DNA from 3 places in the Actinomadura rubteroloni genome. Region 3 is predicted to be linked to each of the others. Evidence: riboswitches for the same ligand, from Rfam matches in the RefSeq annotation. Region 3 holds a riboswitch; each other region holds the start of a gene.
The links. A riboswitch is a leader RNA that binds a small molecule or an ion and turns the genes downstream of it on or off. The one in region 3 is predicted to bind cyclic di-AMP.
Positions count from the first base shown of each region.

Region 1 (2,255 bases), on a different contig from region 3:
GACCAAGCTCCTGCTGGACGCGCTGAACGACACTCCGCCGTTCGTCCGCGACGTCATCGAACGCACCGGACCGGGCCTGTACGCGGTGCCGACCCACGACCTGCCCGCCGTCCCGGTCTGGCGCCGGGGAAGGACGATCCTGCTCGGCGACGCGGCCCACGCGACCACCCCGACGTCCGGCCAGGGCGCGTCGATGGCACTGGAGGACGCGGTCGTCCTCGCCAAGTGCCTGCGCGACCGCCCGTCCTGGCACGACGCGGCGGCGCGCTACGAGGAACTGCGCCGGGGCCGCGTCCAGGACATCGTGGCGCTGGGCGCCCGCGCGTCGGCCGCCAAGCTGACCGACGCGTCCATCGAGGACTCCCTCGAATGGATCCACTCCTACCGCGTCGACTGGGCCGCCCCGGCCTGACCCCGCGAATGCGCGGAGCCCCGCGCCGGGCCGCCGGGGGCGGCGCCGGGCACGGGGCTCCGGGCGGGGTGGATCACTTGGCGTACTTCGGGTACCCGAAGCCGACGACCGAGTCGACCGGACGGGTCTTGATCTTCACGGCGTTGCCGGTGTTGCCCTCGACGGTCTTGATCGTGCCGTCGTGGTTGTCCTTCACGACCATCCCGACGTGCTCGATGTCGTCGGCCGACTTGCCGCCGTCCCAGGAGAAGAAGACGACCGCGCCGGGCTTGGGCGTGTGGCCCCAGCGACCGTTGTCCTCGAACCACTTGGCGTGCTGGACGGTCCAGGCGTCCTCGCCCATCTGGTCGGAGAACTGGAGCTTGTTGCCGACCCAGGACACGAACATGCTGCACCAGGAGGCGTTCTTGTAGGACCCGAGCGAGCCGCCGTCGCGCTTGACGGTCTCCTTGGCCCGGTCGGTGGCCATGTACCACTTGGAGAACTTGGTCGCGCCCGCGCCCTGCTCGCGCTGGCCGACCTGCGACTCGGCGAGCCGGACGGCGTCCTGCGCGGTCGGGGCATGCGCGGCCTGCTTCGGCGCGGCCTGCTTCGGGGCGGCCGGCGCGGTGGAGTTGGGCTTGGCGTCGGCGGCGCGCTGCTGCGCGGCGTCCGCGGCGGACACGACACCGGTCGGGACGTCCTTGCCCGGCGTCGGGACGGCGGCCTGCGCGGCGGCGGCGCCGGTCCCGGCGAGCACGGCCCCGGCGGCGAGGGTGCCGGCGGCGCGCAGGGCGAGGGTACGGGTCGTGGCGGTGCGAAGCTTACCGATCATGAAGGATTGCTCCTCAGCTTCCATGACGCCTACCGGGTTAGCTGACGGGTTCGGGCGTGGAAGACGCCCTACGGTTCGTGCTCGAACCGATTCACCCCGTGATGGAACCTTGGGTCCCCGGCTCCGCAGAGATGCGGACTCGGCGTGGGGCGCGCGGAAGGCGCCCGGCGGTCGATGGACGTTCTCCGGCCGAAGAAACGGCACGGAGCGGAAGATGCGCGGCAGTGGCGCGGTCTTCGCGCACGGCCCCGGAAGAACGGTGGGGCGCGTGGTTCAGGCCTCGCGTGATGCGCTCCGCTCGGGAGAACGCGGTACGGCCTGCTCGTACGGGAGAGAACACCTGACGTGGTGTTTGCATTCCCGTGGTGTCCGCCGCTTCCGCGACGGTCACGGGCTACAACACCGGACGAGATGCTTGCATTCCCGTGGGTTTCGCCGGATGAACGGCGGTCCTACGTAGAACACCTGGCCCGGGGTTGACATTCCCGTGGTGTGCGCTGCTCTCGCGGCGCGTACATGGGAGAACGCGGAGGACCGCGTTGCCATTCCCATGGGGTCCTGCCGACATCGCGGCGGATACGGGGTAGAACACCTGGGACGGTGTTGGCATTCCCGTGACCCTCCCCGCCGGTCGTGGCGAGGACCCCGTACAACAGGACCCCGGGGCCCGTCATTCCCGTGGCGCCGCGACTGCGTAGAGTGAAGAAATGATCTTGTGGAGCGCGCTAGCGGGACGCCCCGTAGGCCGCGACGTCGGCGCGGCGGTACAGGCGCCGGACGCGGCCCCCGGCGAGGGTCTCCACGCGGACGGGCTCGGGCCAGCCGCGCGGCGGACGGGACGCGTACACCGTCACGCTGCCCGGGGCCAGGCCCAGCATCCGGCCCGCCTCCGCGAGCGTGATCAGGTCGTCCGGGGCGGAAGGAGCCCCGAGTCCCGCATACCAGGACAGGAAGGCGGCCTCGTCCCAGAACAGGGCCTTGCCGTGCCGCCGGACGGGCTCGGGATGCCCGTTGGCCTCCCGCTCGGCC
Region 1 covers NZ_MTBP01000001.1:1,639,652-1,641,906, forward strand. The annotation lists gene BTM25_RS07260 (FAD-dependent monooxygenase) at 1-412, shown strand, start outside; gene BTM25_RS07265 (CHAP domain-containing protein) at 486-1,226, opposite strand; cyclic di-AMP (ydaO/yuaA leader) riboswitch at 1,239-1,381, opposite strand; gene BTM25_RS07270 (hypothetical protein) at 1,952-2,255, opposite strand, start outside.
Region 1: another riboswitch for cyclic di-AMP. It lies ahead of BTM25_RS07265 (CHAP domain-containing protein); the one in region 3 lies ahead of BTM25_RS13795 (CHAP domain-containing protein).

Region 2 (2,255 bases), 1.1 Mb from region 3:
CGATGGTCATGGAGATCGCGGGCTCGTCCACCGTGATGAGCGGCAGCGGGCGCGGGTCGTCGGGGTCGGCGATCGTGTCGCCGATCATGATCTCCGGGATGCCCGCGATCGCGATGATGTCGCCGGGGCCCGCCTCGTCGGCGGGCTTGCGGGTCAGCGCCTCGGTCATCAGCAGCTCGGTGATCCGGACCTTCTCGACGCTGCCGTCGTGGCGGCACCACGCGACCTGCTGGCCCTTCTTGATCACGCCGGCGTGGACGCGGCAGAGCGCGATCCGGCCGAGGTAGCTGGACGCGTCCAGGTTCGTCACGTGCGCCTGGAGCGGCGCGTCCGGGACGTAGGACGGCGCCGGGATCGTCTCCTTGATCACCTGGAACAGCGGCTCCAGGTCCTCGGCGGCGGGCATCTCGCCGTCGCCGGGCTTGTCCAGCGACGCGCGGCCCGCGCGGCCCGAGGCGTAGACGATCGGGAACTCGATCTGGTCCTCGGCGGCGTCGAGGTCCATGAACAGCTCGTAGGTCTCGTCCACGACCTCGTCGATGCGGGCGTCCGGCCGGTCGGTCTTGTTGACGACCAGGATCACCGGAAGCTTGGCCTCCAGCGCCTTGCGCAGCACGAACCGGGTCTGCGGCAGCGGGCCCTCGCTGGCGTCCACCAGCAGGACGACGCCGTCCACCATCGACAGGCCGCGCTCGACCTCGCCGCCGAAGTCGGCGTGGCCCGGGGTGTCGATGATGTTGATCGTCATCCCGTTGTGCAGGACGGCCGTGTTCTTCGCGAGGATCGTGATGCCCTTCTCGCGCTCCAGGTCGTCGGAGTCCATGACGCGGTCGTTCACGTCCTGGTTCTCCCGGAACGCTCCGGACTGCCAGAGCATGGCGTCGACCAGCGTCGTCTTGCCGTGGTCGACATGGGCGACGATGGCGACGTTGCGGAGGTCGTCGCGCGTGGAGAAGGGCATGCAGGCTCGCCTTGGGTGAGGGTTGGGCGTGGGGATTTCGTGACGCCGCGGACGAGCGGCCACTACCAGTCTACTCGGCCCGCGCGGCGCCCTTTCCGACTCGGCGTCGCGACCCGGCCCCGGCGGCCAATTGGTCATCTATGCGCATTCTTTGTAAGGTCTTTCGTCATCCGGGCGTTCCCTCGCCCCTGCTCTCGGGGCCGCGTCCGGATCCGCCGAGTCCCCCGGAGGGGGAGCCGGGGACCCAACCGGGCTTCTCGGGGTGAATCGACGCACGGCGTCGTAGGGCTTCTCCGGCCCGAACCCGTCAGCTAACCCGGCAGGCGGCGAGGAGAGGAGAGACCGGTTTTGGCACCGGATTCCCGGCGGCGCCGCTGGACGGCGCCCGCAGTCGCGGTGGCCGCGCTCGTCGGCCTCGGGCTCACCGGACCGGCCGTCGCGCACGCCGCGTCGCCGCTGACCGTCCTCGCGGCTCCCAAGCCCACCGAGAAGGAGCTGCGCAAGCAGCTCGACGACCTCAACACCCAGGCCGAGATCCTCACCGAGAAGTTCAACAAGGCCCGCGTCGACCTGGACCGCGCGCAGCGCGCCGAGGCCGCCGCCGCCCGCATCTCGGCGGACCTGGAGGCCAAGGTCGCGCCCGCCCGCCGGCAGCTCGCCGCGCTCGCCGCCGCGAACTACATGAGCGGCGGACCGGACGTCCTGTTCGGCTCCGGCGGCGCGGACGGCCTGTCCGACACCGCCTACCTCGCCCAGAACCAGGCGACGGTCGTCGCGTCCGTCCAGGCGGAGATCGACAAGGCCAACAAGGCCAAGCTGGCCGCCGAGCAGCGCACCGCGCAGGTCGCGCAGGCCAAGAAGCAGGTCGAGAACGCCCGCACCACCGCCCGCAACAAGATCGCGGAAGTGCAGAAGCAGCTCGACAAGCTCACCACCACGCACGTCAAGGACCCGCACACCGGGCTGTCGGCGACCGTCACCGGCTCGGGCCTGCCCGCGCGGATGGCCCGCAAGGCGCTGACCAAGATCGGCCGCCCGTACGTGTGGGGCGCCGCCGGGCCGAGCACCTTCGACTGCTCCGGGCTCGTCGTGTGGGCTTACGCGCAGGTCGGCAAGCCGGGACTGCCGCACTACACCGGGGACCTCTTCGAGCTGGGGACGAAGGTGAGCCGGGGCTCGCTCCAGTCCGGCGACCTCGTCTACTTCGGGTCCAACCTCCACCACATGGGGATCTACCTCGGCGGCGGGAAGTTCCTGCACGCGCCGTCGACCGGCGACGTCGTCAAGATCTCGG
Region 2 covers NZ_MTBP01000002.1:1,560,945-1,563,199, forward strand. The annotation lists gene typA (translational GTPase TypA) at 1-961, opposite strand, end outside; cyclic di-AMP (ydaO/yuaA leader) riboswitch at 1,165-1,302, shown strand; gene BTM25_RS18610 (C40 family peptidase) at 1,310-2,255, shown strand, end outside.
Region 2: another riboswitch for cyclic di-AMP. It lies ahead of BTM25_RS18610 (C40 family peptidase); the one in region 3 lies ahead of BTM25_RS13795 (CHAP domain-containing protein).

Region 3 (2,255 bases):
TGCCACTTGTCGGTGTCAGCCAGTCATCGGCGCAGGTCACGACACGTTCCACGTGCCGCGGCCCCGGTGCGGCGCCCACCAGCCGCCGCGCCCCGCAGGACGGCCGGCCCGGCCGCGTGCGCACGCCCGACGCGTGCATGGCGCCGAGAGCGCGTCACGACGGCCAGCAACGGGCTTCCGGCCCGGACGGTTCAGCGCCGTCCACGACCACATGTCAGCGCCGCTCGTCCCCCGCAGGAACCTGCGGACTCCACGGGCCCCATCACGCCCGTCCCGGCGAAGCGGCAGCGCCGAATCCGCGATGGCGGAACCGGGGACCCATCCGCCGCGCACGATCCCGCACCGGGACGCGCGGCACGGGGTGAATCGGCCCTCTCGGGGGCCGTAGGGCAGCTTCCACGCCCGAACCCGACAGCTAACCCGGCAGGCGTCTGGAAGAAGGAGCGACCCTGTCCAGCAGAGTTGTCACCACGTCCCGCCGTGCTCCGATCACGGCACCGTCCGACCTCTCCCCCAGACCCGCCGCACCGGCGGGCACCGCGCCCCCGGCCGTGCCGGGGACCGGCGTTCATGAGCGGACCGCCGCGCGCGGCTCCGTCCTCGGGACCACCGGCGCGGACTGATCCCACCGCCCCGCGAGGGGCCGTGCGCAGACCGCGCGTCCCGTGACGCGACAGCGCATCCTCATCCGGGGCCGTTCCCGGCCCCTCTCCCGGCGGAAGACGCCCGGAGGAACAGCCCAGAACCATCATCGGGCGCGCACCCGCGCGCCCACCGCCGAGTCCGCGGGAACGCCCGTCCGGCGTTCCCGCGGAGCCGGGGACCCACTGTGTCCTCATCCGGGGTGAATCGGCCCGTCACGGGCCGTAGGGCGGCTTCCACGCCCGAACCCGTCAGCTAACCCGGCAGGCGGTCATGGAAGCGAGGAGTAGACCCGCTCATGAACGGCAAGCATCGCAAACCCCGTCCGCTCACCGTCGCCGCGCGCACGACCGGCGCACTGGTGGCGGGTGCCGCGCTCGTCGGCACCGTCGCCGCGACGGCGCAGGCCGCCGTGCCGGTTCCCGGCAAGGACGCCCCGCAGGGCGCCCTGTCGGTCGCCGGGACGGCCGTCCAGCCCAAGGGGGGCCCGGTGGGGCTCCCGCAGGAGCGGAGGGTCCGGCAGGACGACCCGAAGACCGAAGCGCCGAAGGCCGACGCCCCCTCCGACGAGGGCGACGGCGGCACCGAGGCGCCGAGCACCGGACGGCCCACCGCGCACGACGCCATCCGGCTCGCCGAGTCCCAGGTCGGCGTCTCCGAGAGCCGCCACGGGAACACCAAGTTCCAGGACTGGTACATGACCACCGACCGCGCCCGTGAGACCGTCCGCCGCGACGGCGGCTCGGTCGGCGCCTACCGGGGCGCGAACTGGTGCGACATGTTCGTGTCCTGGGTCGGCGAGAAGATCGGGTTCACCGACCAGTTCGGGTCGGACGCGTGGACCGTCGAGCACGCCGACTGGTTCAAGGAGAACGGCCGGTGGGGCACCAAGCCCAAGCCGGGCGCGATCGTCTTCTTCGACTGGAACGGCGGCGGCTCCATCGACGGCATCGAGCACGTCGGGATGGTCGTCAAGGACAACCGGAACGGCACGATCGACACCGTCGAGGGCAACGCGGGCAACGCCGTCCGCAAGGAGACCCGCGACACCGGCTCGGTGGTCGGGTACGGCTATCCGAACTACCGGCGGTGAGCCGGACCTTCGGTGAAGCTCACTAGGATCGCCCGCATGACGGACGATCCCGGCGACGGGGCCCCGCGCCCGGCGTCCGCCCGACGGCGGATCGCCCTCGGCGCGGGGCTCTGCGTCGTCCTGTGCCTGCTCGCGGCGTACGCGTTCGCCGCGCGCGGGCACGATCGCCCGGCGCCGGTGGCCGCGCCGAGCCCCGCCGCCGCCCGCGCGCCGCGTCCGGCCGACGTCCGGACGGTCCTCGCCAACCGGGCCGCCGCCGTCCGCGCCGGGGACCGCGCCCGCTTCCTCGCCACCGTCGCGTCCGCGCCCGCCGCGTTCCGGGACGCCCAGGGTCGCGTCTTCGACAACCTGCGCCGCCTGCCCCTCGCGACCTGGGGCGAGCACTACGAGAGCGCCGACGGGACGACCGTCGCGGTCGCCGTCCGGTACCGGTTCGCCGGCTACGACCGCGCCGACGTCGTCCGCGAGCGCCACCTGACGTTCGCGTCCCGGTCCGGCGCCTGGACGATCACCGGGTCCG
Region 3 covers NZ_MTBP01000002.1:508,725-510,979, forward strand. The annotation lists cyclic di-AMP (ydaO/yuaA leader) riboswitch at 279-445, shown strand; cyclic di-AMP (ydaO/yuaA leader) riboswitch at 783-927, shown strand; gene BTM25_RS13795 (CHAP domain-containing protein) at 941-1,735, shown strand; gene BTM25_RS13800 (gluzincin family metallopeptidase) at 1,772-2,255, shown strand, end outside.